Regions from separate parts of the Methylocaldum sp. GT1TLB genome, predicted to be linked through region 1. Evidence: riboswitches for the same ligand, from Rfam matches in the RefSeq annotation. Region 1 holds a riboswitch; each other region holds the start of a gene.
The links. Region 1 has a riboswitch for cyclic di-GMP ahead of ACR2R1_RS04710 (hypothetical protein). Riboswitches for the same ligand answer to the same signal wherever they lie in the genome.

Region 1 (7,339 bases):
CAGCCCTACGACGCTGCCGTTCGGCTACACTGGTTATTCGACGCTGAATTGGGCCGCCGAACTCCATAACGCGGGTGATTCGCTCGAAATTTCCAGAGCCGATGCGCAAGCGAGATATGGCGTTGCAGCGGATATCGATACTGCCAGGGGCGCCTGGATCGACACGGAGGCAACCCCGCAAGGCTGGTCGCACGCCACCGATATCGGGTTGTTGAGGTCGCACAGCGATGCTTATGTCACGCTGAATCTCTCCGGCGTCAATTCGGAAATCGCCAACTTCGGGATTACGGTATTTACCGGCATGGACACGGGAACCGGGTATCAGAACCATCAGGCATGGAACAGCCCGCTTCAAGGCTTAGATTTCACCGCGAGCGACCCGTTCGGTACCACCGGCGTAAGCTATTTGACCCACGATTCAACCGTCGACGGGGTCAACGGTCTGACCTTCCTGGCGGAGGCCGGTCAGATTTATTCCATTTATCTGGGCGGTAGCGGCGGAGCCTTTTGGAATCAGAACAAAGACTCTTACGTGCTGAACATCACGTCTTCTCCGGTTCCGATACCGGCCGCCATTTGGCTGTTCGGCAGTGCTTTGGCCGGGATGGGATTCGTCGGGCGGCACAGACACAAGGCCGTCGCCGCATGATGCGGGACAAGGCGGTCGAGCTTGCCTTCGAGGCTGGGCGCACCATGTGGCATGCGCCGGTGTCGGCGATATCCGGCCGTTTCATCGCCTCGGCCTCAGCCGATCGCCGCTTTGAAACGGTGTAGTGAAAGAGCTGGCTGACTGACCCTCCGGATGATTTGGGTCGCCACATGCTGGAATACCCGCACGAAAAACGTGGGATATCCCGCAGCTTCCGTTAGGTTCGTCATAGAAATAGCGCTATATCAACGGTTTACCTCAGGCGCGCTTATTGCTCTTGGGGTAACGGCCGGTTCGACCGAATTCCGGTTCGAACGCGCTTTGTGCTACGGAAAACCCGAAAACCATTGCCGGGGAAGGGGAGCGTAGACCGTAGCGGGGCGGAGTCCCTTTTGCACCTGCCACTCCCGCCGCGAGGCGGGTTCGGAAAGCCACGGGTCTTGTGAGTTTGATCCCAAGACGGCCGGGCCGCCTCCCTCGGTGATGGGGAGATCGGAGCGCCTTCCGCTTTTGACGGGAGCGCTGCGGACATCGCTGCCTATGTGAAAACAAAGACCAACTCCATAGAACAGCACGAGGTAATTTCCTATGTCCAAAAACAAAAACAAACTGACCAAAGCGGTGGCCATGGCCCTCGCCGGTACCGTCTTGTCCGTAGGCGCCGTTTCCGGCGCCCAGGCGCATACGATGTACAACACCTTCACCACCACTGAGCTGTCCGCCACCGACGGCTGGAACTATGGGGGTATAGGCAATCCGACCTATCCGACGGTATCGCCGGGTTGGGTCGGAACCGCCAGTGCCACCACGCTACCTTTCGGCTATGCCGGTACGTCTCATCTGAACTGGGCGGCCGAGCTTCACTCCGCGGGCAACACGCTCGAAATCTCGAAAGCAGATGCAGTAACGCGTTACGGCTTCGCCGCGGAAATCGATACCGGCGCCGGGGCCTGGCAGGACGCAGGCGTCAATGGCAGCGGAGTTCCGACGGCCAACGGGCCGACCGGCTGGAGACATCAGACCGATATTGGCTTGATCAAGGCCGAAGAAACTATGTGGGTAACACTGAATCCCGTGGTGGTTACGGGAACCGGCTACGACATTCAGAACTTTGGCATCACCGTCTTCACCGGCATGGACTCCGGTACCGGCAGTTACTCTCATCACGGCTCCTGGAACTGCCCCGGATGCACACCCGCGAAACCTTACGAAGCCGATAACCCGTTCGGCACCGTAGGACTGAGCTACTTGACTCACGATGGCACCGTCGACGGTGTAGACGGTTTGACCTTTCTGGCCCTGGCCGGTCAGGTTTATTCCATCTACCTGGGCGGCGCCGGCGTGGGGAACTGGAGTCAGAACATCGCGGAGTACAGCTTGAATATCAGCACCGCACCGGTCCCGGTCCCCGCGGCGGTTTGGCTGTTCGGCAGCGCCCTCGCGAGTTTGGTCACGCTGGGACAGCGCCGCAAGAACGTCATGGCCGTTCCCGCCTGAAACAAGACCTCGACGTATGTACACGCCTTCCTTTCCGCGCTCTAAGCGGGGAACTTTTGTGTGGAATCACCCATGAGACTGCGTGATTTGCCACGTCGGCGGCGTTTGCATGCGATTTATCTGTTTGATTAGCAATGATTATTTAGTGGCATATTTATTGTTTCAGCAAAGGCCGGGTCCGCCGCTTAGGGGGCTCGTAAAAAGACGCGATACACACGGATTCGCAAGGAATCGGCTGGCAGGGATCGCCCGAGGGATCTTTGTCGGGATGGACCGCCGTTAGGTCTGTCCGAATCGCCACACCCGCCGCGAGGCGGGGCCGGAAAGCTTCGGGTCTCGATGCTATGGAGTATTCGAGACGGCCGAGCCGCCTCCTAATGTGATGGGGAGGACCGCGGCGCAGCTCCATTGGGTACGGTGAAGCGCCGCGGACATCACTGTTAACGAGCTTTTGGACGACCACTAACAGTGACGAGGACGAATCATAGTATGAAAACCACGGCAACAATACTGGCCCTCGCGGGAATGCTCGGGGGAACATTGGTCGCTGCGCCCGAGGCGCACGCGCACGCCACGTTCAACATCGCCGGTTACGGCGACGGCACCGGCGGCAGCATCAACGGCGCCGACGGAATGCCGGGCACCGACGCGAGCGGCGTTTGGACCAACGGCGGTGTCGGCTATACCGGGAGTCTGCCCGTCATGTGGTATGCGGGCATGCACAGCGCGGCGCCGGCCGGCCGCACCATCGAGACCGGCACGCCCACATCCACCAACGGCAGCAGCCTGCAGCGGCAGATTGCCAACTATAACAACAATAACGATCCCGACCTTCCCACGGATCGAATGCTGCGGGTCGGCGGCCTTTCCTGGTCCGATCCCGACAACGGCGGACAGGGTTGGGGCCATGGAGCGGACTTCGGCCTGATCCATTGGTCCTGCGGCGGCAGCGCCCAGGGCTGCGTGGATGCCGGAGTATCGCAATTCAAAATCACTCTGGCGGACGACCTTGCCGACGGCGGCGCCAACCTCAAACTCGGCTACGCGCTTTATGGCGGCTGGGATACCGGTGCCGGCGCTTCTAGGCACGATACCTTCTTTACCGATCCGACCCCGGTAAACAATCCGCTGGGCTCCGACGATCTCACCCTGCTCGGTTGGGGCGTGGCATCCTCGGTCGGCGAGACCTTGTCGCAGGTATTCGACCTCGACACCACTTATGGGGGCGAATACACGATCATCATAGGTGCCTTGGGCGGCGTAGCCGGCAATTATCAATTGACAGTCCAGCCGGTTCCGATTCCCGCTGCCGTATGGCTGTTCGGCAGTGCCTTGGTTGGCGTATTTACCATCGGCCGCCGGACTTCGAAACCGACTCCGGCATAACTTGGCAACCAGAGAGGCAAGAGTGCCCGGGTGGAACGATCTCCCGGGCTCATCCGATCGATCTGGCCATAGAGCATTGATATGTCCCGGCTCATCCGAACACGGCAGACGCGTGCTCAAAGCGATGCCGGAGGCCTTGGGGTTGATGACCGGTTTCGGCGGGTGCCGTAACCATTCGTTTAACAATAATTTCAACGTAGTGACAGGGCCGTCCAATGCGGGCGGTGTCCGACACCTCCTCGCGACCAAGGTTTCGCAACGGCCGAGCAAGGCTCAGCGGTTCGCGCGTTGGTCGTCCATAGGAGTGGGATCGCCGTCTGTATAGCTACGTTCTTCCAATAAATCCGATCCTGGTACGAGTCCGTGAATAAAAATACGTTTCCACTTTTGGCGGCGCTGGCGCTCATGCTTGGGGGTACGGTCGCCTACCTGCTGCTTACCGATACCGAAGTTTCCAAGTCGGAGCTGGTCACAGGCCACGGCGATGTCGAAACCCTGAAGAACGCGTACAGCCGCTGGAAAACCGCTTATGAAGCTGACGGCGGCGATCGTTTTCTGACCATCCCGCTCGGTTATTCGAAAGCCTTATCCGGAGAATTCAGCCGGGCGCAGGGACGCATGCGGCTCGACCTGCTGGAGGGATGGGTGACGGTCGAAGTCAGCGGACTCGATGCGGGAGGCTACGAGGTTTGGCTGGTCGATAATAAAACCGGCTGGCACAAGGCGGGCGGACAGGAGAAGGCCAACGCCATGCAGAGGCTCGGCCGTCTCGAACCGAACAGTGAAGGGAAACGGATCTTGAAGACCCGTCTCGACGGCTTGGCCATGAGCGGATTTACCCTGGATCTGGTTGCCATTACCCGAGAGGAAGGGAATCCTGAAGAGGGGGGCATACTGTTCGGTACGCCGGGCTTCATGCAGAGACTTTATTACGGCGACAAGCCCTGGACCGTGACCCGTGTGGGCAACTTGCCGAGCACTCCCCAGCAGCATAGCGGTGGCGCGGCGAAGCCGTTCGACTTCATGCTGCCCAAGCTCGCTCACGCCGATGCCAGAGAGCGGAACGATCTCGATGCGGTTCTCGGCGCGGAGATTGCCCGAGGGCGGGAGATTTTTCTGAACGAAACCTTCGGCGGCAACGGACGCACCTGCGCCACCTGCCATCGGCCGGACAACAATCACACCATCGACCCGAAATACATCGTCAAGCTTCCGAAGGACGATCCCCTGTTCGTGGCCGAATACGACCCTGCGCTCAAGGACTTGGAAAAGCCGCAATTGCTGCGTCAACTCGGCCTGGTCCTTGCCAATGTGGACGGCTTCGACCGGCCCGGCGTCATGCGCAGCGTGCCTCATACCTTGGCCCTGGCGGCGTCGATCGGCACGGAAACTCTGGCGGACGGCGGCGAGTTCGAGGAAGACGCGAAATTTGCCAACGCCATTGGCTGGTCGGGGGACGGCGCGCCGGGAGACGGCTCTCTGCGGCTGTTCGCGCAAGGCGCCATCGCCCAGCATATGACCCGAACGCTCAATCGGGTTCCGGGTGTCGATTTTCGTCTGGCCACCGACGAGGAATTGGACGCCCTGGTCGCCTATATGCTGTCCCTGGGGCGCAGCGAGGACATCGTGCTGGCTGACCTGACGTTCACCTCTCCGTTGGTGGAGCGCGGCAAGCAGCTGTTCGACACCAAGGAAAATCCCGTCGACGGCAGCGGCAATCCGATCTTCGGTCAGACGGCCAATTGCAATGGCTGCCACCAAAATGCCGGTGCCAACAGTTCGACCACCAAGAAGAATCCGACGCGTGACAGCGGCGTGGAAAACATGCGGGATCAACCGGCGCGCCTGGTCGATGCCAGCATTCCTTATGATGGGGGATTCGGCAAAGAGGAGCACCACGCAAGAATCGACTGCGGTCCCGACTACGACCAGCCCTGCTACGGAGACGGGCGGTTCAACACCCCGTCATTGGTCGAAGCTGCGGATACGGCGCCTTTCTTCCACAACAATAGCGTCAGCACGATCGAGGAAGCGGTGGCCTATTACAACACCGATGCGTTCAATAATTCGCCCGGCTCATTGACGTCGTCCGGCAAGAACCGGCACGTCAAGCTCGACTCGTCCCAGGTCGTCGCCGTCGCGATGTTCCTGCGAACCATCAACGCGCTCGAAAACATACGGAGTTCCAATCGGATGGATCTGCAAGCGCAGAGCCTGAGCGACCGGAGCGCGACAGACATCATCCGATTGGCGGCGGCCGACACGAAGGATGCCATCGAGGTTCTGACGGAGGGTACTTTGATCGTATATCCTGAGGCCCTGACGCATCTCCGTCAGGCGCTGAAGCTTGAGAGGAACGCCGCTTCCGGCCGCGCCAAGGGCCAACGCAATGAGCTGCTGGCTAGAGCCGTCCAGCTCAAGGAAAAAGCGCGCGACTCGATGGTAGCCGGACCGCAAGAAGCTTTTCCGGTTCCGGAGACGGATCGTGGTCCCTCCAGGGGGAAGGGGTCGAGAAAGAAGTAGACGAGAGGATGCCGAAGGACGATCCGTCGAGGTTGCCGGGCGACCGGGCTAACCCTGGGGACTCGTCCTTTCGGGCGTAGGTTGCTTATCCCTAAGTACATTCCGCAAATATTTGCGGAATCTCGACAGATTGGCTTGATTGGCGGGGTTGTCCTGCAGGTTGCCTATGCCGCAAGACTTCCCTGAATGTACTTAGAGCGTTTTCCATCCCGGTGTACGGATTCGTTCCAGGAGGGGAGAGCGTAGGTCGGCAATCCCTTCCCAATCGCAAACGGCATCTCTGGGAGCGCCAGAGCTGCCCTTCCGACAAAGCCCACCGGCAAAGGATTGCCGACCTACAGGGTGCTACAGTCGTAGGTCGGTAACCCTTTGCCGGTGGGCTTTGTGTCGGAAATCGTCGCCTTGGTGTTCCCGGAGACGCCGTTTGCGATTGGGAGGGATTCCCGACCTACTCGCGAGTGCCCGTACAGTCGGTATGAGAATGCCCTAGGTAAATCCATAAGCCGATGAGCCAACGTATGCAGATCCTTTGCTTTCGAGTTATTCAGCCCCGAATCACGGGGACACGCTTCGCAGAACGAAGTTTCTCCCGAGCTATTTATCCGACGGGAGCTAAGACATGGTCAGGAAGTGCCGTATCTCGGACCCTAGGTTCCGGGAATAGGAATGTAACAAAAATGTTCGATTTGATGTGTTACAAGGCTGATCGCTTAGCAGAAGTTTTTATCGCGGACATTCAAGCGTCGAAGGAAAAGAACATTAATCGCAGAGTGGGTTAATGCCTCGCAGCCTAACCGACCTGACAAAAATCGAAACCGTATTGAAGGCCATTTGGAATAAGTGCCTATCCCAGTAGGCTCAAGTAACCCTTCGACGGGCCTGTCCTGAGCCCTTCGACTTAGCTCAGGACAGGCCCGTCGAAGGGCTCAGGGCGAACGGCCTGCTGGGATAGGCTCTAAGAACCTAAAGAAGAGTTCACAGTGAAAAAAGTAGCGCTGATCACCGGGACGACGGGGCAGGACGGGGCCTATCTGGCGGAATTTCTGCTGGAGAAAGGCTACGAGGTGCACGGGCTCAAACGCCGGGCGTCCCTCTTCAACACCGACCGGGTCGATCATTTGTATCAGGACCCGCACGTCGAGGACCGCCGTTTCATCCTCCACTACGGCGATCTGACCGATGCGACCAATCTGATCCGCGTCGTGCAACAGGTCCAGCCCGACGAGATCTATAACCTCGGCGCGCAAAGCCATGTTCAGGTATCGTTCGAAACTCCGGCCTACA
Region 2 (7,339 bases), 1.5 Mb from region 1:
TCATTCTGGCTGTGATCGGAAAAGCCATGTCCGGAACCATCAAGCGGGGGAATGGTGAAATCTACGAGATCCTTGCCAACGATGATGATACTCATACCGTCCGGCAGGTGGACCCGAGAAAGATTCTGCCTCACAAACACCCGATTCCCGATGTTGAAATGGACCCAGATCTAGCCAACGCGCCGGTCAGTTCGGAAGCCGAGACGGCCGCCATCGAGCCGCCGATGGCCGCAGCCACGACCACCGATACGATCGTGGACCTGATGGTCGTCTATACGCCGAAGGCACGCGCCAATGCCGGCGGCACCTCGGGCATTCAGGCCAAGATCGTGAAAGCCGTCGAGGCCGCCAATCAAGCCTATATCAACAGCAAAGTTCATATGAAGCTAAACCTGGTGCGCATGGCCGAGGTCAACTACACGGAAAGCGGCGATATGGCCCGCACGCTTAATGATCTTCGCGGCACAACGGACGGCAAGATGGACGTCGTACATTCCTGGCGCAACCAATACGGTGCTGATCAAGTGACCCTGGTTTCCGCCGACGCCAATTACTGCGGTATCGCCTATCAAATGACGCGGCTGAGTAGCTCCTTTGCACCTTATGCGTTCGCTGTCGTGCATGACGACTCAAGAGCGTACTGTCTCGCCGCGCAAACTCTGGCGCACGAACTGGGCCATAACCAGGGCAACGCGCATGACCGCGCCAACTCCAGCTATGCCGGCATTTATTCCTACTCTTATGGGCATCGTCTGTGCCAAAGCGGCGGTTTCCGGACGGTTATGTCTTACGCCTGCACCAGGGCAACGCGCATTTCGAATTTCGCCAATCCTAGCGTTTACTACAACGGCAAACCCACAGGAATCGATCCGAACATAAATCCCTCAAAGGCCGCGGCGACCGCCTGGTCGATGGAGAAAGCCCGAGCCACGGTTGCCGCGTGGCGTGCCAGTAAAGTGGCCGCTTCCGCTCCGGCGACTCCAAGCAGGCTGGCAGCTTTCTCTCAATCCGACGATGGAATCAATCTTCGCTGGATGGATAACTCGGATAACGAGGAGGGATTCAAAGTGGAGCGCTCCCGCGATGGAGTCAACTGGGAAGAGGTAGCGTTACTCGGCTCCGACATCACCAGTTTCTCAGACACAGGACTCAACCCGAACGGCGAGTACTCGTATCGCGTATCGGCCTATAACGGCATAGCCGAGTCCAGCCCCAGTGAAGTCGTGACAACGGCAACAGCGTCGGTTGTCAATGGCGTTACGGGAAGGACCGACAACGACGCCGATAATGAGCGTCGGCGATATCGCTTTGGTCGCCGCATTTGATCGAATGTCGAATATCGTAGCGTTACGCTTTATCTGATCTTGATCGAGTAGCACCGGCTGGAATCTGCCACTGAGGCAAAAATTCGTTATCTAAGTACATTCAGGGAAGTCTTGCGGCATAGGCAACCTGCAGGACAACCCCGCCAATCTGTCGAGATTCCGCAAATATTTGCGGAATGTACTTAGGGCATTTTCATACCTACTGTACGGGCACTCGCGAGTAGGTCGGGAATCCCTCCCAATCGCAAACGGCGTCTTCGGGAAGGGCGTGGCCGGCGCTCCCGGCCAGGCCGTTTGCGATTGGAAGGGTCATCCCAGCGCTCCTGGGATGACCGTTTGCGATTGGAGCGCCGAAGCCCCCCTTCCCGACACCATGTCCCGGTCGAGCGTCTTCGTCGGAAGGGTCGCGACCAAAGCGACCGTTTGCGATTGGGAAGGGATTGCCGACCTACGAATGCTTGAATCCATCCACCCGAGCCGAAGGCGCCAACGACTTCGGCCAAGCCTGTTTTGCCGTACGAGCGAGATAAAAACGCTCTAAGCCCGAACTATCATACGTATCCATCAAAGGGTGCCCGTATGACAGTTCGGGTGAATCGAGTCAGGACTGCAAACCGCTCCGCTCTTAGCCATTCCAAGACGATCTTCCTAGTGTCGCCAGCCGGAATAATCGGACAAATCGCCGCTGGATAACGCGTTTTTCTCGTTTTTTCCTGGAAATGGCCAGTGACACATGCCGCATGGCTGTTGCCAAATGGAGACATGTTTTGCCCGGCCACTCCATGGAACCGGTCATTTTCTGACTCAAGTCCTGCTCTGCATACAAGAGATTCAAGGATTCGCCAGACCGATCACCAACGAACATCGGATTGGCATACGGCGTGCTAAACCGCCATGGCACCGGATAACGTTTGACGTGTCAGCCACTCCGGTGTCGTAGCAACGCTACAAACTCAAAAGAAGCTGCGATTCGCTTAACCTGTGCCAAGGGGGGTACGGGCAGCAATGCATCGTTTATCCGAAGGTGAGGAGCCACCCGGCGAACGATTACGGCCACTGATAAAAAACAACAATCAATGCCTACATGAAACAATCTACAACACTTTTTTGCCGACTCAATCACACAAATTCCCTAGATTTAGACCAATCTTATTTCTACAGAAAAATCGAGCCGCTGACCTAATGCCGCTTGATCTGAAAAAGGCAAAACCATCGAAAGGTGGTGGCGCAAAGTTACCGGTCTACGGGAGCCAGGCTCCTATGACAGCGGGATTGCCAGCTCAAGCCAAAGGTTGCTTTGGTTTGTCTCATCCCCGCGGGTTCCCAGAGACCATCGCCGTCAACTCGACTCTTAGGGGACCACAACGTGAGCAACAAGACTCAGCATTCTAAGTTCACCGCTGCGCGCCGCAAAAATATCCTCGGACTGGCTGGCGTATTTGCAGCCTTAACGTCTATTGTGGGTGTCGTCCATGCGGCGCCGCCGCAGCGCTTATTCAGCGACACGAATCTGACCCTGCCCACGCAGGCCAAGGCGCAGATCAAAGCCATCAAGGGCCGCAGCCGGGGCGTAGCCATCGACTTCAACGCGGTGAAGGCCGATACGCTCACCCTCGAACTGCTCAACGACACCACGGTTACCGCCATCCGCGATCGTATCGAAGACATCGACGGCCGTTTGTCCTGGGTCGGTCATATCGAAGGGCAAGAAGGCAGCAGCGAGGTGATCCTCGCCGTTCGGGGGCAGGCGATGTTCGGAACCGTCGTGATGGACGACGGCAGAATGTTCGAGATCGCCTACGCCGGCAATAAAACGCATGCCGTCCGCCAGATCGATCCCAACAAGACCGCTCCGCATTCGGAACCCCTCGCGCCGGATATTAATGCCGCCGGTGAATTGGCCGGTACAACGACATCCTCGACTAGCCCGTCCACCGCAGCCGCCAGCACCGGCCAAGTCATCGATCTGCTGGTGGTCTACACGCCTCAGGCCCGCGTGAATGCTGGCGGCGTCTCGGGCATAGAAGCCAAGATTATTAACGCCGTTACCAAGGCCAATCAGGCCTACCTGAACAGCCAGGTGGACATGCAGTTGAACTTGGTAAACATGGCCGAAGTCAGCTATACCGAGACGGGCAACATGTCGACCAGCTTGTCGGATGTCACCGGCACCAGCGATGGCAAAATGGATGAGGTACACTCCTTACGCAACCAGTACGGCGCCGATCAGGTGGCGCTTATAACTGCTGAAAGCAACTACTGCGGCATCGCCTACGTGATGAATAGCCTGGGTTCCTGGTTCGCTCCGTATGCGTTCGCCGTCGTGCATGACGATTCCAAGTACAACTGCCTCGGCAACGATACCCTGGCGCATGAATTGGGCCACAATCAGGGCAACATGCACGACCCGGACAATTCCGCCTACGCCGGCGTGTACCCCTACTCTTATGGTTACCGGATCTGCGGCGTGTTCCACGATGTCATGTCCTACAGTTGCAGTTCGCCACGAATATCGCACTTTTCTAATCCTAACGTTTATTACAATGGCCAGCCGACCGGGGTGGCGAACTACCAGGACACCGCCCGTTCCATGAATGGCACCAGCGCCACCGTCGCCAGTTTCCGGTCCTCGACCACGACCACCACGACGCCCACGGTTCCGACTGACCCCACAAGTTTGGCGGCGACTACTCAATCATCCAGCAGTATCGCCTTGACGTGGACGGATAAGTCTAGCGACGAAACCGGATTCAAGGTGCAGCGCTCGCTGGATGGCGTCAATTGGAGCGAAGTCGCTTCGCTCGGCAGCAACGTCACGAGTTTCACCAATACTGGCCTCAGCGCCAGCACCACTTATTCTTACCGTGTCTACGCCTACAACAGCGTCGGCAACTCCGCCTTCTCCAATACCGCCTCGGCGACCACCTCGGCTAACAGCGTCGACACAACTCCGCCCACGGTTAAAATCACCAGCCCCTCCAATGGCGTGAAGGTCGGTAACTCGACAAAAATTACCGGCACTGGCAGCGATAACGTCAAATTGCAGGGGCTGAAGCTGGCCATCGACGGCGCCGTGCGAGCTTCAACCAGCGGCGGCTCGATCTCTTATAACTGGAACACCCGCAGCATCGCGAAGGGCACGCACACGATCACGCTGACTGGCACCGATGCGGCGGGTAACACCAATCAAACGTCGATTCAGATTTACAAATGAAAAGGAATTGCAGGATTGCCTAGGGGTTGACAGAAAAGGTTTCTGCCAAAAAACGGATATTCTTCAGCAAACCTCAAAGAAAAAGCCGTCCCAATGGGACGGCTTTTTAGTTTGCCTGATCAGAAGTCTTTGTGATCTTTTCAGAGCTATGCCTTTTTTCTTCTCCAATTCCTAAAGCCTAGACCAAGCAGACCGGCTCCCAAGAGTGATAAGACGCTCGGCTCTGGAACGGTTATATCGGGCGGTGGAGGAGGAGGCGTAGTTGGAACCGATATGTCACCGAGCACTTTGTCAGAACCTTGTCCATTTGAACCAACCTCCTGAAAACGTGCGTAGCAGCTTGTGCTCGCATAGCAGTCATCCAAAGTGTTGATAAATGCGCTAGTGATGCCAGCTCCATCCAAAATAGGATCTGTGATGAAATCAAGCGAGACTTGCGCAGTTAAGCCTTCGGTAAGCCCGCCATTCGGACTTCCACCCGAGAAATTACTGTTCAACGCGATAGCGATATCGACTTGGTTATACGGATTTAAGGTCACATTGAATAACAGATTAGGGAAATAGCCCGATAGATCTTCATAAGTTCCCGCTACAACACTCACACCCGTTGGCAGGTCGAAGCCGAATCCCATAAGTGTCGAACCTATGTTTGTGGGGGTAAGATTCGCTATATCCAATAACAAATTGAACTCACCAGGAGGCGGAGCAATGTCGGTGAACGTAAAGCCCACGCTCGCTTTCGATCCGGTATTTTCAGTGCTGCCGTATTGACTGTCGTAATTCAAGGTAAACGCCGGCGTAGCACTAGCATCAACTCCCCCTATAAGAAGGAGCCCGCCAAATAAAATTTTTAGAATTTTCATAGTCATTTCTCGTTGTAGTATCTCTCCACAAAACGTCGAATGCATCAAGTGTGCCACCCCAAAGAGACCAACGAGTATATATGCGGGGATCTGATGTCAGAGCTGGGGTCAGGCTTTTATTATTTGGTTTGCATGCTATTGTTACCGTAGTTTTCGATAAGGCTTAGCTTCATGGCCAGAAAACCCCGCATCCACATCCCCGGCGCTGTCTATCACGTCATGCTCCGCGGCAATGCCGGACAGCCTATCTTTTTTCACGATGAGGACAGAGACGTTTTCGAGGAATTGGTTGGCGAGGGCGTCTCCCGTTTCGGTCACCGTATTCACGCCTACTGCTGGATGCCGAACCATGTCCACTTGGCGGTTCAAATCGGCGATGTGTCGCTTTCAAAAACCATGCAACACCTGGCTTTTCGTTACACGCGGTGGATCAACAAGCGCGAAAACCGGATCGGCCATCTGTTCCAGGGCCGATTCAAGGCGATCCTGATCGATGCCGATGCTTATCTGCTCGAACTTGTTCGCTATATCCATCTCAATCCAGTCCGGGCAAATTTAGTCCACGATCCTGCCGAGTATCATTGGAGCGGACATCGAGCTTACCTCGGCCTAGATCGCGTTAGCTGGCTTACGACAGAGTGGATCTATTCCCAGTTGGCTCAAGATGTGGCGACAGCACGGGAGCGTTACGCACGTTTCATCGCGGGAGGATTGGACGAGGGTCATCGGGAAGATTTCCATAGGCGCACTGTGGAGGGGCGCATACTCGGGGATGAATATTTCGCCGAGAATGCGCTAAGGCAGTCCGATAAGGCATCACGAGCACAAATTAAACTTGAATCGATCATTAGCGTAGTCTGTGCGGCTCGCAAGATGGATTTGGATCAGATCAGCGGTGCAGACCGTGGCCGAGCGGGCGCCGCGGCTCGTGCGCTGATCGCGTACTTAGCATTGGAACTCGGCGCTGCCACCTTGACTGAGGTCGGCAACTTCCTCAACCGCGATATATCGACCTTGAGCACGGCGGTCAGTCGCTTACGGGAGCGCATAAAGCAAGAATCCGAATTGGCAGCGGAAGCCAAACGATTGATGAATCTTTTGGCCATTAACAAAATTAACAAAGCCTGACCCTTCATATTTTGCCGGTTCGCAGGCCATGTAAATTTTCATCCCACGCTTCTGGCGTTACGCACTGCTCTTAATATGTAAAAATTCTTGACACACTCAGAATGAAAACCGAAGCCAACAGGCTCTTAACGTCAAATGAATCAGTGGTTTTTGACAAAATTGTGAATTAAAACAAAGCCATAAGGCCGTAAATTTTGTTGACAATTACACTCGGAAAAACGCGCACACAGGCAAGGTATCCGCAACATGGACCGGATGCGTGATATAAATCAATAGCTGCGACGGCTTTTTTTTGCGATCTCTTTAAGCCAAGAAACGAATGACTGAAAGCGACATCGATAAAAACTTGCGTACTATCGCTCAAGTCCTAGCGATCTCCGCAACCAAGCGACACATCTTTCTCTGCTGTGATCAGACCAAGCCAAAGTGTTGCCGCAAAGAAGAGGGGCTTGAATCCTGGGAATATTTAAAGCGCCGACTGGATGAGTTAAAGCTGACCGGCTCGGCCGGAATCCAGCGTACCAAGGCCAATTGTCTGCGGGTGTGCCGTCATGGGCCGATTGCAGTTGTCTATCCGGAGGGCGTTTGGTACCACTCCTGTACGCCAGAAGTTCTCGAGCGAATCATTCAAGAACATCTCATCGGCGGAAAGCCGGTAACCGAGTATGCGTTTGCCATGCGGCAAGCTGAAGACTAAATTCTATTAGGCTGGCGGCGCCGATGAGTGTCAATGCCTACGATGTCAGACCGGCTACGCAGTAATCAGCCTATGCCGGTAGCCATGCGATATCGAGAACTTCTATAGCATA
Region 3 (7,339 bases), 2.0 Mb from region 1:
CTGTGAAGATTTTGTTAAGGGTCTGTGACATTTTGAGAAATTTCGATGGCGGCCTATTGGTGGTTCGGAATGTGGTCGCTCTTGGCCCCGGCGGACGGCTCCGGGACCGATGGCGAACCAGAACATGCGAGAGGGCGTATACGGTGTTTTCGTAACGGGCGGCGTGAGCTGCTTGCTGAATAGCAGTCCGACGTCGATCCGCGTTTAGGTGAAAAGTCTCCCGTCGGATTCGGATTTCTAAGGATTCAGCTGCAAACTCTGAGCCAAGGACTCGTGTTTCGCTGAATCAATGGGATAGGATGAAAATCTACGGTGGGCGTAAAATTCGCTGACGCCAGGAAAATACCCCAGGCGCACCGTTTCAGGTATTTTTCCAAATCGCTTTCAATCAGGAATTGTTTTGTAGGGCGGGTTAGGCCGCGAGGCCGTAACCCGCCGAACGGCCTCGGATCGGTGGGTTACGCTTCGCTAACCCACCCTACGATAATGTTCGCTTGAATGTTGAATGTTGAATGGATTTACAAGGCGTCTGAAGCGATCCGTTCGTCGCCGGGAAGAGACATCCCCTCCGGCAGGCGAATTTTCCGGTTTGGTGTAGCGTCTCCAGTAAGTCGGGAAGGGATTCCCGACCTACTGACTTAGTCCGGCCGCCATTTTGGAGTGCGGAGCGGCTTTCCCAATTCACACCGCTAAGCCACGGTGGAGAATGTTCTAAGTACATTCCGCAAATATTTGCGGGATCTCGACAGATTGGCTTGACTGGCGGGGTTGTCCTGCAGGTTGCCTATGCCGCAAGACTTCCCTGAATGTACTTAGGGCGTTTTCATCTCGCTCGTACGGCAAAACAGGCTTGGCGGACGTCGTTGGCGCCTTCGGCTAGGGTAGATCGATTCAATCTTTCGTAGGTCGGCAATCCTTTGCCGACGAACCCGTTGGCCCAACGGCGGCGTCGGGAAGGGGGGCTTCGGCGCTCCCGAAGACGCCGTTTGCGATTGGAAGGGTCGCGACTAAAGCGACCGTTTGCGATTGGGAAGGGATTCCCGACCTACTCGCCAGTGCCCGTACAGTAGGTATGAAAACGTTCTAGCTCGCCTTCTCGAACACACGGCCTTGCACCGCGTCGAACCCGAGGCCAAAAAGCAGATCGGCCTCGTCCTCCCGTTCCACGCCGGTGGCGGCAACGCGGATACCCAACTCTCGTGCGTATTGGCATAGCGCCTTGAGCAGGGCCTGATTGCCGGCGTCATCGAATATCCGGCGGCAGAGAGCCCCTTCCACCTTTACCCAATCCGGCATCAATTCGTTTAACCAGGCCAGTGCGCCGGGATAGGGCATGAAGCGATCCAGCACGAACCGAAAACCGTCTCTCCTGAGCTCGCTAACGGACTCGGCCGCTTGCGGGGCTAAAATCAGCCGATTCAAGGGGACTTCTATGGCCAGATTTGATCGAGCGGGCACTTTATGTCTAAAAGATTGAGCGAATCCCGGCTGCATGATGGTGGCCACCGACAAATTGACGGACCACGCCGCTTCGGGTTTTTCCGCCATCGCTTCCTGAAGGCGCGCGACGACAAGTTTGTCCAGCATCGGAGCCAGATCGGTTTCCTCGGCAATGTGCGCCAAGGCGCCTGCGGAAAGCCGTAATCCGTTTTCCGTCACGATGCGCGCGAACACCTCGTAATGCTCGGGTGCCGAAGCGTTCCGGCACATGAGCGGCTGCCGCTCCAGTTCCACTTGACCGTTGCCCAAAGCCTGCCGCAGCAATGCGAGCCGGCCGCTCCCGCCCGGCGTCGGATCTGCCTCCGCAATCCGAAAGCTCCCGCTGGACCCCATCTGCGCGTCGCGCAGCGCAGCGTCCGCCCGGGCGAGCAGTGCCGTGCTGCTATCGCCGGAAGAGAGGGCCGCCCCGATATGGACGGTGCAGGACGAAGCGATTCCGGTCTCGAGCAAAGCCATGACCGTCGATTGGGCGAGGTGATGGGTCAGATCGTTCAGGCAATCGGCATCGGCGTGCTCCAACAGCACGGCAAACTGCGCGCCGTCGATTCGCGCCGCCGAGCCGTGCGTCTTTTCGGCGACAGCTTCCACAACATCGGCGAGAAATTTGACGACAAGATCTCCCGTATCGCGTCCGAATCGGCGATTGCATTCCGCCAGTCCGGTGAGCTGAAGGATGGCAATGGCGTGCTGCGTTCCGGATATTGCCAGGGCCGCGTCCAGCGATGCGAGAAAATACGCGCGATTGAAAAGACCGGTTTGCCGGTCGTGGTGGAGATCCCGCTGTAGTTTCTCGATGGTTTCCATCTTCGCGTTCAGCATGCGCCGCACCGCTTCCGACATACGGTTGAACGCCGAGCCGATATGATGCAGTTCGCGAATACGGGGCAGCTCCGCCAAAGGCTCGAACTTGCCTTCGCCGATGCGAAGCGCCAGATTTTCCAGCCGGTCCAGCGGACGTAATGCCTTTTGCAGCAGCCATACCGACAGCAGCGCGGAGATCAGCCAGAAACCCAGAGTCCAGCCCAGGATGGACCAGGTCATCTGCCAAAGTTGGCTATATCCGAAACCGGGATGGCTGGCCACGTCGACCACGGCTGAAAGTTTCCAGCCGGCCATCGATTCGGCCCGACCCGCGGGAGCGTCGAACGGCACGCGGCTGATGAACCACTCGGGAGCGCCGTCCACTTTCAAGGGGAGTTCCCGCTCCACGACGGATTCGCCGTTGGGGCGGATCACGGCGATACGCCGGTAGTAGCCGCTATCGTAGAGAGCGTCCACCGCATTGGCCACCGCCGCGGTGTCGTTGCTCGCCAGCGCGGGCGATAGTTCCAGCGCCAGAGTGGTTGCCGTTTCTTGCGCATGAGCGTGCAACTGGCGTTGCAGAAAGCCGTGGGTATTCACCAGGCCGGTGGCGAAAAGAGCCAGCCCCAGCAGCAGAAACAGCAGACCGAGCAGCAGGACCAGCAGGGTTTTCAGGCTCATCGTCGTCATCGAATCGCTCCCGTCTTTTCGTGGTGCATGCGCGCCAACAGATCGTTCCAGTGGCGTATGTCGGACGCTTCACCCAGTTTGCCATGCTGCCCGCGCTGCTTGGCCGACCACAACCCCTCCGCATTGAAGCTCATGGTCGGCGCTAGATCGGTCCGCGCGGCGGCCGGCCGGATATCGCCGATCAGATTGTCCAAAATCAGCGGTTCGGATGCCGGGGCGGGATAGTAGGCCAGGACCATGTGCGGCTCCATGCGGCTCAGCTGTGGCCGCCAGACCCGGACATAAGTGACCCGCAATCGGTCGGGAGCCACTCCTGCCGCTCGAAGGGTGAAATATTTGGCCAGGGCGAAATCCTCGCAGTCGCCGCCGTTGGCGGCCAGGAGTTCCACCGGAGTCGCCCAGTAGTCGCGGCGCGCCCATTGGTCAGGGTCGGAGATATTGGGCAGGCGGTTGAAGAAATCGTTGACTCGCGCCAGCTTCTCTTGTTCGCCGGCACTGCCCAGATGCAGAACCAGGTCGCGCCACGCCGACAGACGTTCGACGGCCGCCAGGCCATAGCGCTGGCCGACCAGTTCCAAGGTTCGTGCATTGGGGAGCAGGTCCATTTCGACGCCCGCCACGGCAAGGACCGCAAAAGCGGCGCTCCATATCAATAAGCGTTTCAAGAGCTAAGGGGGGTGATTTGAAGGAAGCGTATCTTGCCCCATCTCGGCGAAATTTCGCCACCTCATAACCCGGTGCTTCAGCGTTTTTCACTGAAGTGTAGCGGCGTGGCTTGGGAAGCCGCCCCGTACCTCTAAGTGCCTATCTCAGTAGGCCGTTCGCCCAGAGCCGAGTCGAAGGGTTTTTGAAACCTACTGGGATAGGCTCTAAATGTAGGCCGAAACGAGCGGCCGTAGCTCGGCAATCCTTTGCCGACGAAGGCGTCCGGATGCAGGCCCGGCTAAGCGTCAGCGCTTGATGGCAAACGGTCGCTGCTATACAGGTCAGCGGACCGCCATTCCGGTATGGATTTTCGCTGGCTCCCAAGCTTCCGCCTGGGAGCTATACCCGAGCAGCTCGAGCTTCTCGAAACATCATTCGAATCGAGAAGCGGGAGCTTCTCAACGTCGGTTCCCAAACGGGAGTTCGGGAACCAGCCTAACGACGGAGGCATGCCGGATCAATCGGTTGCAGGCCGGCTGGCACCGAACCGCGGAGTAGGTCGGGAATCCCTTCCAATCGCAAACGGTGTCTCCGGGAGCGCCGGAGCCACCCTTCCAATCGCAAACGGGCCTTTAATCGGCCCCTTCCAATCGCAAACGGTCGCGTTAATCGCGACCCTTCCCGACGGGATTTGTCGGCAAAGGATTGCCGACCTACCACCTGATACACCGGGCAAGGCGCTCGGAAGAAGTCAGGTCCGGCGGTGCCCTTCCTCGATTCCCCCGCCTTCATGTTGCGAATCCGTAAAGTCGTTCAGCGAAAAAGCTACAGCCGGGGCAGCTTGCAATCATCTGCGACTTAAAGTTTTGAAAAAAAAACACAGCACGCAAATGTAATCCAAAACAAAGACTTAGTTGATGCGCGGGAGCCGTGCGTTGAGTTTTTTCAAAAAATTTCATCGGTGTCACACAAACTTAACTTGGTTGTAAAAAAGCGACATTAAAGTCTGTCTCGCCTTCAAAGGGACGGAAGAAAACCGCAGTGCGGTTCAGTTGCGGCCGGGGAGCAGGAGCCCGGTCCAGGAGGGTTGCTAGGACAAAGCCACACTCGTCGCGAGGCGGGGCCGGAAAGCCACGGGTCTTGATTGCAAGATAGCCGGGTTGCCACACCAACGTTGATGGCAGCCCGGCTTTTTTGTTTTCGGTGCCTGAAAAACGGCACAAAAAAGCCGGTCGCCGAAAAGCGACCGGCGAAAACGGCCCTGCAGATAAACCTTGAGAAGACGTCTGCAAGGTATTTTCAACCGCAATTTTAAACAAGGCATGGAAATGAACAAACTGAAAGCGATTACCGCCGGCGTGCTATTGGCTTTGGGCGCCACCGGCGCAGAAGCGTCGATTAGCGATGGGCAGTATCCGAACGTGGGCGAATTGTTCGTGTCGATTTTCGATCCCAGCGCGAACGGCGGCCTGGGTCGCACCTACTTCCGCGATCTCGACGTTTCACTCACTGACGTGCTGAACGCCGGTTCGAACTGGGCGTTCAGCGTCAATCTGGGTGCTGACGCCAATTATGCCGGCTTTGCCGGCAAGGCAGACCTGCAGTACAACATCGCCGCCGTGTACACCCTCGACGAGGGCGGTGCCAATATCGATCAATGGGGTATTCTGGCTACCGGGTCTTCGTTCAACGGCGGTTTCGGTAATGTTTTATCCACGATTACCAACATTCAGGGCTATATCAGCAAACTGAACACCGCGCTGGGCGACAACGTGTCGGGCGTCGTGGATAACGGGCTGCCGCAGTCCTGGGACGACGGCAACTGGGGTCCGCTGATGGGCGCCGCTCCCAGCGTGTTCGCCTCCACCGCCGGCGGCGTCGACCTGGCAACCCTTTTCTTCCACGTGACCAATAACACCGGCGACGACAGCGACGGCATCGTCAATCAGATTGCCGGGCGCTGGCTGCTGTCGAGCAACGGCACCCTGGAATTCGGCCCGGCCGGCTCCTCTCCGGTACCGGTTCCCGCGGCGATCTATCTGCTTGGCTCCGCTCTGGCCGGCTTGACCCTGGTCAGCCGCCGCGGCCAGAAAGCGTAATCTCCCAAATATCCTTAACGGAGAAAATTCGATGAAAGTCAATCGTTTGTCTGTCGCCATGGCGGCAACGGCGCTGCTCGGCGCCGGCGAAGCCTTCGCTCTCGCTCCCGGCGCGGCCGTGGATATCGAAATCTGGGCATCCGGCGCCACCGCACAGGACAAGGGCGTGGAAGCGCTCTTTTCCGAACTCTGCGTGGCCGGATCTCTGGATATCTACCGCGACAACGCCAACGCGTCCAAGCCGGGAGCGCAGCACTCGGCTTATTTCTGCCGGCTCGACTCCACCAAGGTGACCGGCCTCGGCACCGTAAATCCGAACGTGTTGTTCCACAAGCGTTCTCAGGGCGGCTCGGCGCAGGGCGTAACGCCGCTGATTCTCGATCAGGCGATCACGCACATGGAGATCAACAACGGCAACTGCACCAAGACCGCGCCCGACAGCTTCTACCGCTGCCGAGTCAGCAGCGCGGGCGACACCATTCTGCACGAGTCGGATCTCGGCGTAAGCGACGTCAACCCGGATCTGTTCCGCGGGGTCAACGCGCCCAGGGAGGACGGCGTGAAGCAGCCGGATGTCACGACCGCCCAGGTTTCGAGCTTGCTGGACGTGACCCCGGCCGCGGGCCTGGTGTTCGGCATTCCGGTAACGCTGTCTCTTTATACCGCCCTGCAGGACGCGCAGATGGACCAGGGCCGGATCCCCGCCGGTTGCGCGCTGGGGGATGACAGCAATCCCGATTGCATGCCCAGCCTCAGCTCCGAGCAAGTGGCTTCGCTGCTGGCCGGCAAGGTGCAGAACTGGAACCGGTTCAAGGTTCAGATCGGCGCGGCGTCCGTCAACTTTTTCGACAATTATTCCGGCGGCATGAATCTGACCGACAACAAGGTGGCCATCTGCCGCCGCGTCGACGGTTCTGGCACGCAGGCGCAAGCCAACGCGGTGTTCCTGAACAATCCGTGCATGAGCGGCGCGGTCAATCCGGTGGGCGGTACCAATAACTTGAGCGGACCGATCGTGCCCTCGACCAACCTCGCCCTGAACGGCGTCGGCCAGTCGGGCTCCGGGGACGTGGACAACTGCCTGGCCGATTTCAACGACGGCACCAACACCGGCGGATCTGGTAACACGTCCAAGCGCTGGGCGATCGGCATCCAGAGCCTGGAGAAGAACTCCGGCAGGGATAAGAACGGCAATCCCATTGCCCGCAAGAACTACCGCTTCGTGAAGATCGACGGCGCCGCGCCGACGCTGGCCGAGGTCGCTGCCGGCCGCTACCCGGACTGGGTGGAGCAGACCTTCCAGTGGCGCAAGGCTTCGGTGGGCGGCCCGACGGGAGACGTGCTGACGATCCTGCAGAAGATCGCTCAGGACGCCAGCAAGCCGTCGATCGTGAAAGACCTGAACGTGGAGTTCAACCATCCGTTCGGCCAGTCGGGCTTCCTGGCTCTCAGCACCAACGGCACCAACGCCCAGACCTTCCCATTCGATGCGGCCAACAATCCGACGATCAACCTGACCCATAAACAGGGTTCTTCGCTGGACAACTGCCGCGCGCCGACGGTCAACACCACTGCCAACAAAAATCTGTTGGATCTGTAAAGGA
Region 4 (7,339 bases), 460 kb from region 1:
CCCTCGACGCCGAGATCGCCGCTACCCAACAACGCATCCGCGAGCACATCGACCACGATCCGGACCTCCGCCAACGGCGTGACCTGCTCGACACCATCCCCGGTTTCGGCGACGCCACCATCCCGGTGCTGCTGGCCGCCCTGGGCGACGTTCACCGCTTCGAAAACGCGCGCAGCGTCGCCGCCTTTGCGGGCCTCTCGCCCAAAGAGCACCAGTCCGGGAAGTGGAAAGGCCACACCCGCCTGTCCAAGACCGGCGATGCCTTGCTCCGCAAGGCCCTTTACATGCCGGCCATCGTCGCCCGGCGCCATAACCCACTGATCCGGGCCTTCTGCGAGCGCCTTAAAGCCCAAGGCAAGAACGGCAAACTCATCGTCGGCGCCGCCATGCGCAAGCTCCTCGTCCTGGCCTACGGCGTCCTTAAGTCCGGCCGACCGTTCGATCCCAATCATGGGCTTGCATCGTGATTTCTAAGACGGTATCTACGAATGCTTGAATCCATTCACCCGAGCCGAAGGCGCCAACGACTTCCGCCAAGCCTGTTTTGCCGTACGAGCGAGATGAAAACGCTCTAAGTCTACGAAGATAGGCTTTGATCCCAGCCGTTGCCAAAGCTAACCCGTCCCAATTCGCTCGGCTCTTCGTCTGGACGTGGGCCGGTACGGCTGGCGGAAACGTGATCAGGCTTCGAACCAAGACCTTCCCGGCGGTTTTTCTCTTCGCCAAGCCCAAACGCGGCTTGGGCTTGGCTTACGAGCACCTCGAAGTTTTTCGAGGTGCCTGACCAACGGATGCAGGCGGCCGGGGACCAAGCGGGACCTGATCCGCCGATTCGACCTGGCGTATCGGCAGAGTGCCTTCGGTCTATCGCCATCCGCTGCCGCCGCGCCGCTTCCAGCACGAATGGTTTCCCCTCGCTGGCTCATCTCATCACCTGCGCACGAAGCTCGGCCTTGAACGGCTGTCTCGGTAATTTCGCCATCTCGTTCCACCACCAATCACCGGATTTACGCGATTGATGGTGTCCACTTTTTTGAGCCTGGCTCACTGGCTCATGGAGAGGGAGACTGGACAGAATCCACCTAATCGGTCTCCGACGAGTCATTTGTCATAAATTGATTACATAGATTTAACCAATCATTAACTGACGTGTAACAGTCTCGGCTTAATTTGACCGGGTATTTCGAAAAAATGAGCAAGGAGGCTTAGGTCGGTTACCGGTCACGTCAAGCTGTAGGACCAGCTGAACGTGTTTGCCGAAGAGCCACACCCGCCGTGAGGCGGGGCCGGAAAGCCACGGGTCTCGCGTTTGTCGAGATCGCCGGGCCGCCTCCCGAGTGATGGGGAGGACCGTGGCACCGCTCACCACCTGTGGGCAGAATCACGGACATCACTGTGAGTTCAACGTCAACACAGTGAAAAGGTAATTCGGATGAAACCAAGTAAGATCATTTCGGCGCTCGCTTTGACGGGCGTCGGATTCTCAAGTACTGCCGGTGCGGCAACCTTGCCGAACTGGGTGGGTACCGCGGACTACACCGTCGTGGGCGGTTCGGCCGGCGAAGCGGTCGGTCCCTTCGATACTTACGACTTCGCGGCGGGCGACGGCGGTCTGGCATTGCTCGTACCGGACACGATCGCCAATCCCTCCCAAATTACGGTGGGAGACATCTATTCAGGCGTGTACCAGTCTTACGTCACCAACCATCAGTTGGGCACCTCCACGGTGAGCAACCCCAAACTGAACGTCTCTTACGAGTTGACCACCCAGTCGGCTTTCCAAACACAAGTCACGAACGCGCAGAATCTGGGCAACGGGCTGTGGACCATCAACTTCCAGGTGTTGAGTGGCTCGCTGGACCTGTTTTTCGACAACGCCGTCAATCGCGACGTAACCGGTGACACGGGCATCACGGACGGCACCAATATTCTTAAGGGATCGGTGACGGGCGGAACCGGGGTCGTCACGGTAAGCACCCAGTTTCCTTCCGGTCTTGGCGTAACCTCGAGCGAATTTACCTTCGTCGGAAACACCAGTTTCTATGATTCGGCGGTATACGATCCCGATACCATCGGCGGCGGCCAGTCGTTGTTCTCCCTGTTCGTCAGAAACCCCACCGCACCTCCCGCCATCTCTTCGGTCGGCGGCATACCGGTTACATCGACGAGCATTCTCTACCAGGCGGATGGATCGCTCACGCTGACGGCGGTACCGGTTCCAGCGGCCTTCTGGCTGCTCGCTAGTGCCTTGGCCGGCATGAGCGTCATCTCTCGCCGTTCCAGCAAATTGGCTGCGTGAGCCTCGCATGGCAAGCCCATTTGGTGAATGGGCGAGGATTCGGTGCAAATCTGCTTCGCTGACTGCGGAAGCAGACGGCGCGGCCGAACGTCACAACCGGGCCGGCGCTTATCCCGGTCCGGTTCCTCGAGCCGACCGCCAGCCGGAACGGCCGAGGCCAGTGCTGCAATTATCATCCTCATGACGCAGCGTCGCTAAAAGTCCGCGACAACTCTTGAGGAACTTCACCCTCGGGCTCGAACACCGCGCGCGAGCCAGTTCGGCGCCGGCGAGCCCCCTCCGGCGCAGGGCTTCCAACAAGAGCTAGCCGACACCCGTTGTTTGTCCTCGGTGGCGGCAAAGTGGGTTTGTGCTGCTTGGCGCCAGGGAGCCGCGAGATCATCGGCGGCGTCGAAGTCCGGGATGAGCCGATCCGGCGGCGCGCCACGTGCGCGAACAGTTCACGTTGTCCGGTACCATGGATCACGGCGGAATCTCCTCAAAAATTCAATGTCAGCAGTTGAATTTTAAGGGCTTTTCGATTCCGCCCACCCTCCTTTCATGAACTATGCAGGCTTGGGACCTCACGCAACAAAACCCCGCCGGAGGCTTCGATTTCTCGCTCCCGCTCGCTCGGTGATCGGGTTTACAGCGCCCCTTACAATCCCTTGCAGTTGGCGTAATAGGTCACCGTCGCGGCCCAGTCGGCGAAGACGCCACGAATACCCACATCCTTCGCCAGCACGTCGAGCACTTTCATTACGTCGCCCTCGCGTTTGATGGCGGAATCGATGGTCTGAAAATAGAACCCATTATTACCGTCGGCGAGAATTCCGGAGCGCTCCAGTGTCCAGGTGATGATATCCAGGTCCGCGGCCTTGGCGTTCCTGGCGTATTCCGAGGGCACGATGTTGCCGCCGGCGTCCAGGTCCAACAAAGCAAACGTCGGCGGCGCCACGATATTGATGCCCATGGTCTTATAGCTTGCCAAGGTGGCAGCATCGGGCAGATCGGCGACCGTTTCGGCATCGTCAAGATACACGGCCTGCTTGCCGAAGGCGGGTTCGTAGCGGACCCAATAGAGCACGTCGTCGATGTTGAAAGACTGAGGGAAGACCTTTTTCGGGGAAACGCGCGCTTCCTTATACTCGTCGATCATTTTCTGGGCGAAATCCTCCTGGGAAAAGCCGTCGAAAGGCATGGCCACGCTAGGGCTCTTCAGTTCGGGAGTCATCTTCACGCCCAGTTTCTTGAAAAGCTCGATGCTTTCCTTGTGCGTAAGCAGGGTGCCGCTGGTCGGTCCGGCATAGAGGTCCGTGCGGAAATTCGCCGTACCGCCGAGATATTCCTCCACGGTTCTAGCGCGGGGGTTTGACGCATCCATCTTGCCGCGAAGGGTTTTGAACTCGGCCAGGGTGATGTCGCTGGTGCGGCATTCCGCCGTGGCGCGCGTGAGGAGATTGCCGCTGGCATCGAAGGTGGCCGGCGAGAACGGCTTCGTGCACTTGGCGGCCAGCTCGGGGATGGCAAGGATATTCGTAGTCGTGTGAAGATCGTTCTGCGCATGACGACACACCAATTCCTTATCCTTGGTGAAGGTCACGTCGCATTCCAGAATGCCGGCGCCCATGCGGGCCGCGGCTTCGTAGGATTCCTTGGTGTGTTCGGGAAATTGCAGAGCGGCGCCGCGGTGACCGATCGAGAAATCGGTCTTTTTGAAGGGACCTTTCGCACATCTCCGAAGCTCGTTTTTGAGTTCGCCGTCTTCCATATCGTTAACCAGGAAAAACGGCCGAGGCCCCAACTGCACGCTTTGGCTATTATCGGACGCCGACGCGGTGGCGAAGAGACCGGGAAATACTGCCGTCATTGCCGCACAGGCAATCATGATCAATCGTGGACGCATCTATCACTCCTGTTGTTCTGGTTTAGTGAAGGTGGGTTGAGCCCATTCGGCCCAGTACAGACCGTACACGCCATTTGTGCCATCAATGTGACTGAACGGTTTAGGTCTCGTGACAGTTGAGCGGGTTTTCGGAGTTTCCGAGAGCGCTACAGCGGCCCTGATCATGCCGACGCCTTCCGGCGCTGGCGTGCGGATACGCGGCTCCCGAGGAGCGTTCGTTAGGTGAAGTTTGGCGGGTTGCCCAAGCGGGTTTAGTCAAGGTGGGCCGGATTGCGCTCTCTCCGTTCAGCCCATACGAGCCGCGGCAGTCGACGCGGAATCCGGACGGAAGCCATCATCCGATCCGGAGTTTCTGAACGGCAGCCGCTATTCGATGCCTCAAGCGCTTATTTCTTTTTCACTTTGGACAGCATGCCGACGATTCGGCTCTCGAAGACGATACGATCCTCGATCAATCCCTGCACGTCGTAATAGAAGATATTGCGGGCTTGATCGACGTTTTCGCACAGTATGAGCAATTGGTCGCCGGGGGCGGCGGAGCTTCGGAAGCGTGCGTTCTCGATGCGCAGAAACAGCCCGACCGCCGGTTCCGCCAACCGCCGATTCGACAAGTACAAGGCCAGTTGCGCGCCGGCTTCGAGCATGAGCGCGCCGGGCATAATGGGATGCCCGGGGAAGTGGCCGGCCACCCAAAACTCGTCTTCCCTGACTTTTTTGACCGCAAGGCCGCGACGGAAGGCGTCGTCGACCCAGGCGATGTAGTCCAGCAACAGCATTTCGCCGCGGTGGGGAATTACTTGGCTGATCATGTCACGTCCCACTTTGGGCAAGGCGACGTCAATCTCCGCGGTAGGAAATAACGTGTGCTGCGTCCGCATCGGCTCATGGGTTGCCGAGTCCAATCCCGCGTCGAGCAGTTCCCGGATACGGCTGATGAAATGACGGGTATGGATCGGAGAGTTCCGGAGAGAAAGAATCTTATCTAGCATGACACCGCCTGCTTTTGAGACTATTGATCAACGAAGTACCGATTGAAGTGACCGGCGCACGGAACGCTCCAAAGGCCTAGCCAGGCCGACGCGCAACAGCATTAGCGGCACCGCCCCTGAAGGAAGACCGAGGGATTTCGCCAAACCGGGCGACCCTACGGGCGATTCGGTGGGGTACGCCAAAGGATGAACTGCAAGTCCCTGCGCAGCGGCCGCCAGGTAAATCCGCTCTATCAGCCGTCCGCCCTGCAACCAGGCGTCCGGCGTATCCCGCTCGCTCCAGACCACGCTCCAAAGCGGCGTGGCTTCGGCGAGCCGCTTCACTACATCGATCTCGCCTTGGCGGAACTCGGACGACACCAAATCCTCGGGGGTGGACAGGAACTCCACCCACTCCTTCACGAACCACGGGGCATCGCTGGTGAAGATGGAAATCCCGTCGCGGCTCGCTTCCCATTCCCGTCTGGAACGGCGGAACCACGACATTGAATCTCGGTACGCCGCATCGTTCGCCACGAACTCGGCCACGGCATCGGCGGCGATCCGAACGATGGCTTCCCGTTCGTGAGCGGCACCGTACCAAGCGAGGTGGGTGCCGGGAAGTTCGCCATACTCATTGAGGCTTTCCGTGAACTCGTTCCGGGAAATCGGCAATGGCTCGAACTCGGCTCGGGTGGTTTGGCGGCGGAATATGGCCGGAAACCAGGGATGGGTATTTGAGTCAGAGCGCCGCGCCAGTTCGAGCGACGCGCAGCGGCCCCCGTTTTGCAGAAACGCATCGGCCTCAGCATCGGACACGGTCGCCGCATAACCGAGTTGAGCCGCCGCGACGACCATGTTCTCCGTGGCACAGCCCAAGCCCATCAACATGAGCCGGCGGCGGGGATCGGCCTGGCCGAGATGGCGCGCCAGATCGGCGTAGAGAACAATCCGATTGCCCAGCAGGTTGAAGGCCCAGGGTTGAGTGTTGTGAGCATTCGCGGCCAACGTGCCGCACAACGCCACGTATTCCAAATCGGTCAGATCTCCCTTTGCCGTTTGCTCCCATGCGACGTACGGCGAGGCACTTGCAACCGCAGGGGCTGCCCTGAACAATGCGGGAAACGCGGCTGCTCCGACCGCGAGAGCGCCGGTCTGGCGGAGAAATCGCCGACGGCTCTGCAATATCGGATCGGGGCGGATCATGCTTCGTTTCCTTTTCATCGGCCTTACCGAACTCTTTCTTTCATGAATTGTAGTCTGGCGCCGGCCACCACACCCCGGTGAATATGTGAGTGTCGTTCCAACCCAAACGGCCGACCAGTCGCACTTCGTTCAGCGCGGAGCCAAAAGTCGGATCGACCACGAAAACGCCGCTCGAGAAGTCCATACGCACCGCCAGATCGTTAAAACGGGCCAAGGAACCGGCGGCCGTATACAGGCACTTGATGGCGCTTTCCTTGGCCGAAAACAGGACATAGGCGGCCAACTCGCGACAACCGTCCGGCAGCGAGTCCAACCAGGCGCGCTCTTCCGGCAAGGCGATGGAATCGATGGCACGCCAGGGGAACGGGTTTTGCCGGCATTCCACATCCACCCCTACTCCGCGAGCGAACCGAAGCCGAGTGGCCACGGCCGCTACCATGCCTTCCGTATGGCTGATGCTGCCGACGATATCCCGTCCCCAGATCGGCGCGCCGGATTCGTCCCGAAGAATCGGCGCCGGCTCGACCCCGAGATGTCGAACCGCCTTCCGCGCCAGAACGCGCCCGGTGGCGAATTCCTTCCGGCGTTTCGTTATGGCCCCATCGACCAGCATCCGTTCTTCCTCGAACAATTCGGACGGGTCCGAGAGCTGTTCGGTCCAGGCGACGACGAATAACTCTCCGGGGAACAAACCCTCAGGTCGTCGTATCGGTTCAACGGGTATCGATGGCATAGTCGCTCGCGAAACTCCTGAGCCAGCGCCACAACCAGCTCACGGCCTGGCTGAACACGAGCATCCCGAACAGGGCCATGGACGGCGTAAAAAGGTGCTGGCCGCCCCCATGCTGCATGATCCATGCCGACAACCACGGGCCTCCGGCCGATCCGACGGCGAAGGCCGCGGTAAACAAAGCGGTGCCGCCGGGCAAATCGGCGCGGGGCAGGATCCTGGCCAGAAGCGCCAGGGCCAGAGCGAACACT

Region 2: linked by a shared signal. The riboswitch ahead of ACR2R1_RS20885 (zinc-dependent metalloprotease family protein) and the one ahead of ACR2R1_RS04710 (hypothetical protein) in region 1 are both predicted to bind cyclic di-GMP.
Region 3: linked by a shared signal. The riboswitch ahead of ACR2R1_RS18615 (VPLPA-CTERM sorting domain-containing protein) and the one ahead of ACR2R1_RS04710 (hypothetical protein) in region 1 are both predicted to bind cyclic di-GMP.
Region 4: linked by a shared signal. The riboswitch ahead of pepA (flocculation-associated PEP-CTERM protein PepA) and the one ahead of ACR2R1_RS04710 (hypothetical protein) in region 1 are both predicted to bind cyclic di-GMP.

Annotation. Positions count from the first base shown of each region.
Region 1 covers NZ_CP194898.1:1,101,683-1,109,021, reverse strand. Annotated here, with positions in the region: gene ACR2R1_RS04720 (VPLPA-CTERM sorting domain-containing protein) at 1-649, shown strand, start outside; gene ACR2R1_RS04715 (hypothetical protein) at 646-774, shown strand; cyclic di-GMP riboswitch class I at 1,040-1,125, shown strand; gene ACR2R1_RS04710 (hypothetical protein) at 1,238-2,146, shown strand; cyclic di-GMP riboswitch class I at 2,433-2,521, shown strand; gene ACR2R1_RS04705 (hypothetical protein) at 2,636-3,532, shown strand; gene ACR2R1_RS04700 (hypothetical protein) at 3,896-6,055, shown strand; gene gmd (GDP-mannose 4,6-dehydratase) at 7,036-7,339, shown strand, end outside.
Region 2 covers NZ_CP194898.1:4,726,491-4,733,829, reverse strand. Annotated here, with positions in the region: gene ACR2R1_RS20890 (M12 family metallo-peptidase) at 1-1,325, shown strand, start outside; cyclic di-GMP riboswitch class I at 2,518-2,605, shown strand; gene ACR2R1_RS20885 (zinc-dependent metalloprotease family protein) at 2,692-4,539, shown strand; gene ACR2R1_RS20880 (cistern family PEP-CTERM protein) at 4,686-5,402, opposite strand; gene ACR2R1_RS20875 (transposase) at 5,574-6,530, shown strand; gene ACR2R1_RS20870 ((2Fe-2S) ferredoxin domain-containing protein) at 6,850-7,227, shown strand.
Region 3 covers NZ_CP194898.1:4,205,869-4,213,207, forward strand. Annotated here, with positions in the region: gene ACR2R1_RS18605 (bifunctional diguanylate cyclase/phosphodiesterase) at 1,084-2,991, opposite strand; gene ACR2R1_RS18610 (transglutaminase-like cysteine peptidase) at 2,988-3,596, opposite strand; cyclic di-GMP riboswitch class I at 4,727-4,804, shown strand; gene ACR2R1_RS18615 (VPLPA-CTERM sorting domain-containing protein) at 4,965-5,735, shown strand; gene ACR2R1_RS18620 (hypothetical protein) at 5,767-7,335, shown strand.
Region 4 covers NZ_CP194898.1:1,558,060-1,565,398, forward strand. Annotated here, with positions in the region: gene ACR2R1_RS06780 (IS110 family transposase) at 1-467, shown strand, start outside; cyclic di-GMP riboswitch class I at 1,254-1,334, shown strand; gene pepA (flocculation-associated PEP-CTERM protein PepA) at 1,433-2,299, shown strand; gene ACR2R1_RS06790 (glycerophosphodiester phosphodiesterase family protein) at 2,937-4,184, opposite strand; gene ACR2R1_RS06795 (3-hydroxyacyl-ACP dehydratase FabZ family protein) at 4,571-5,173, opposite strand; gene ACR2R1_RS06800 (Acg family FMN-binding oxidoreductase) at 5,201-6,358, opposite strand; gene ACR2R1_RS06805 (4'-phosphopantetheinyl transferase family protein) at 6,399-7,091, opposite strand; gene ACR2R1_RS06810 (MFS transporter) at 7,072-7,339, opposite strand, start outside.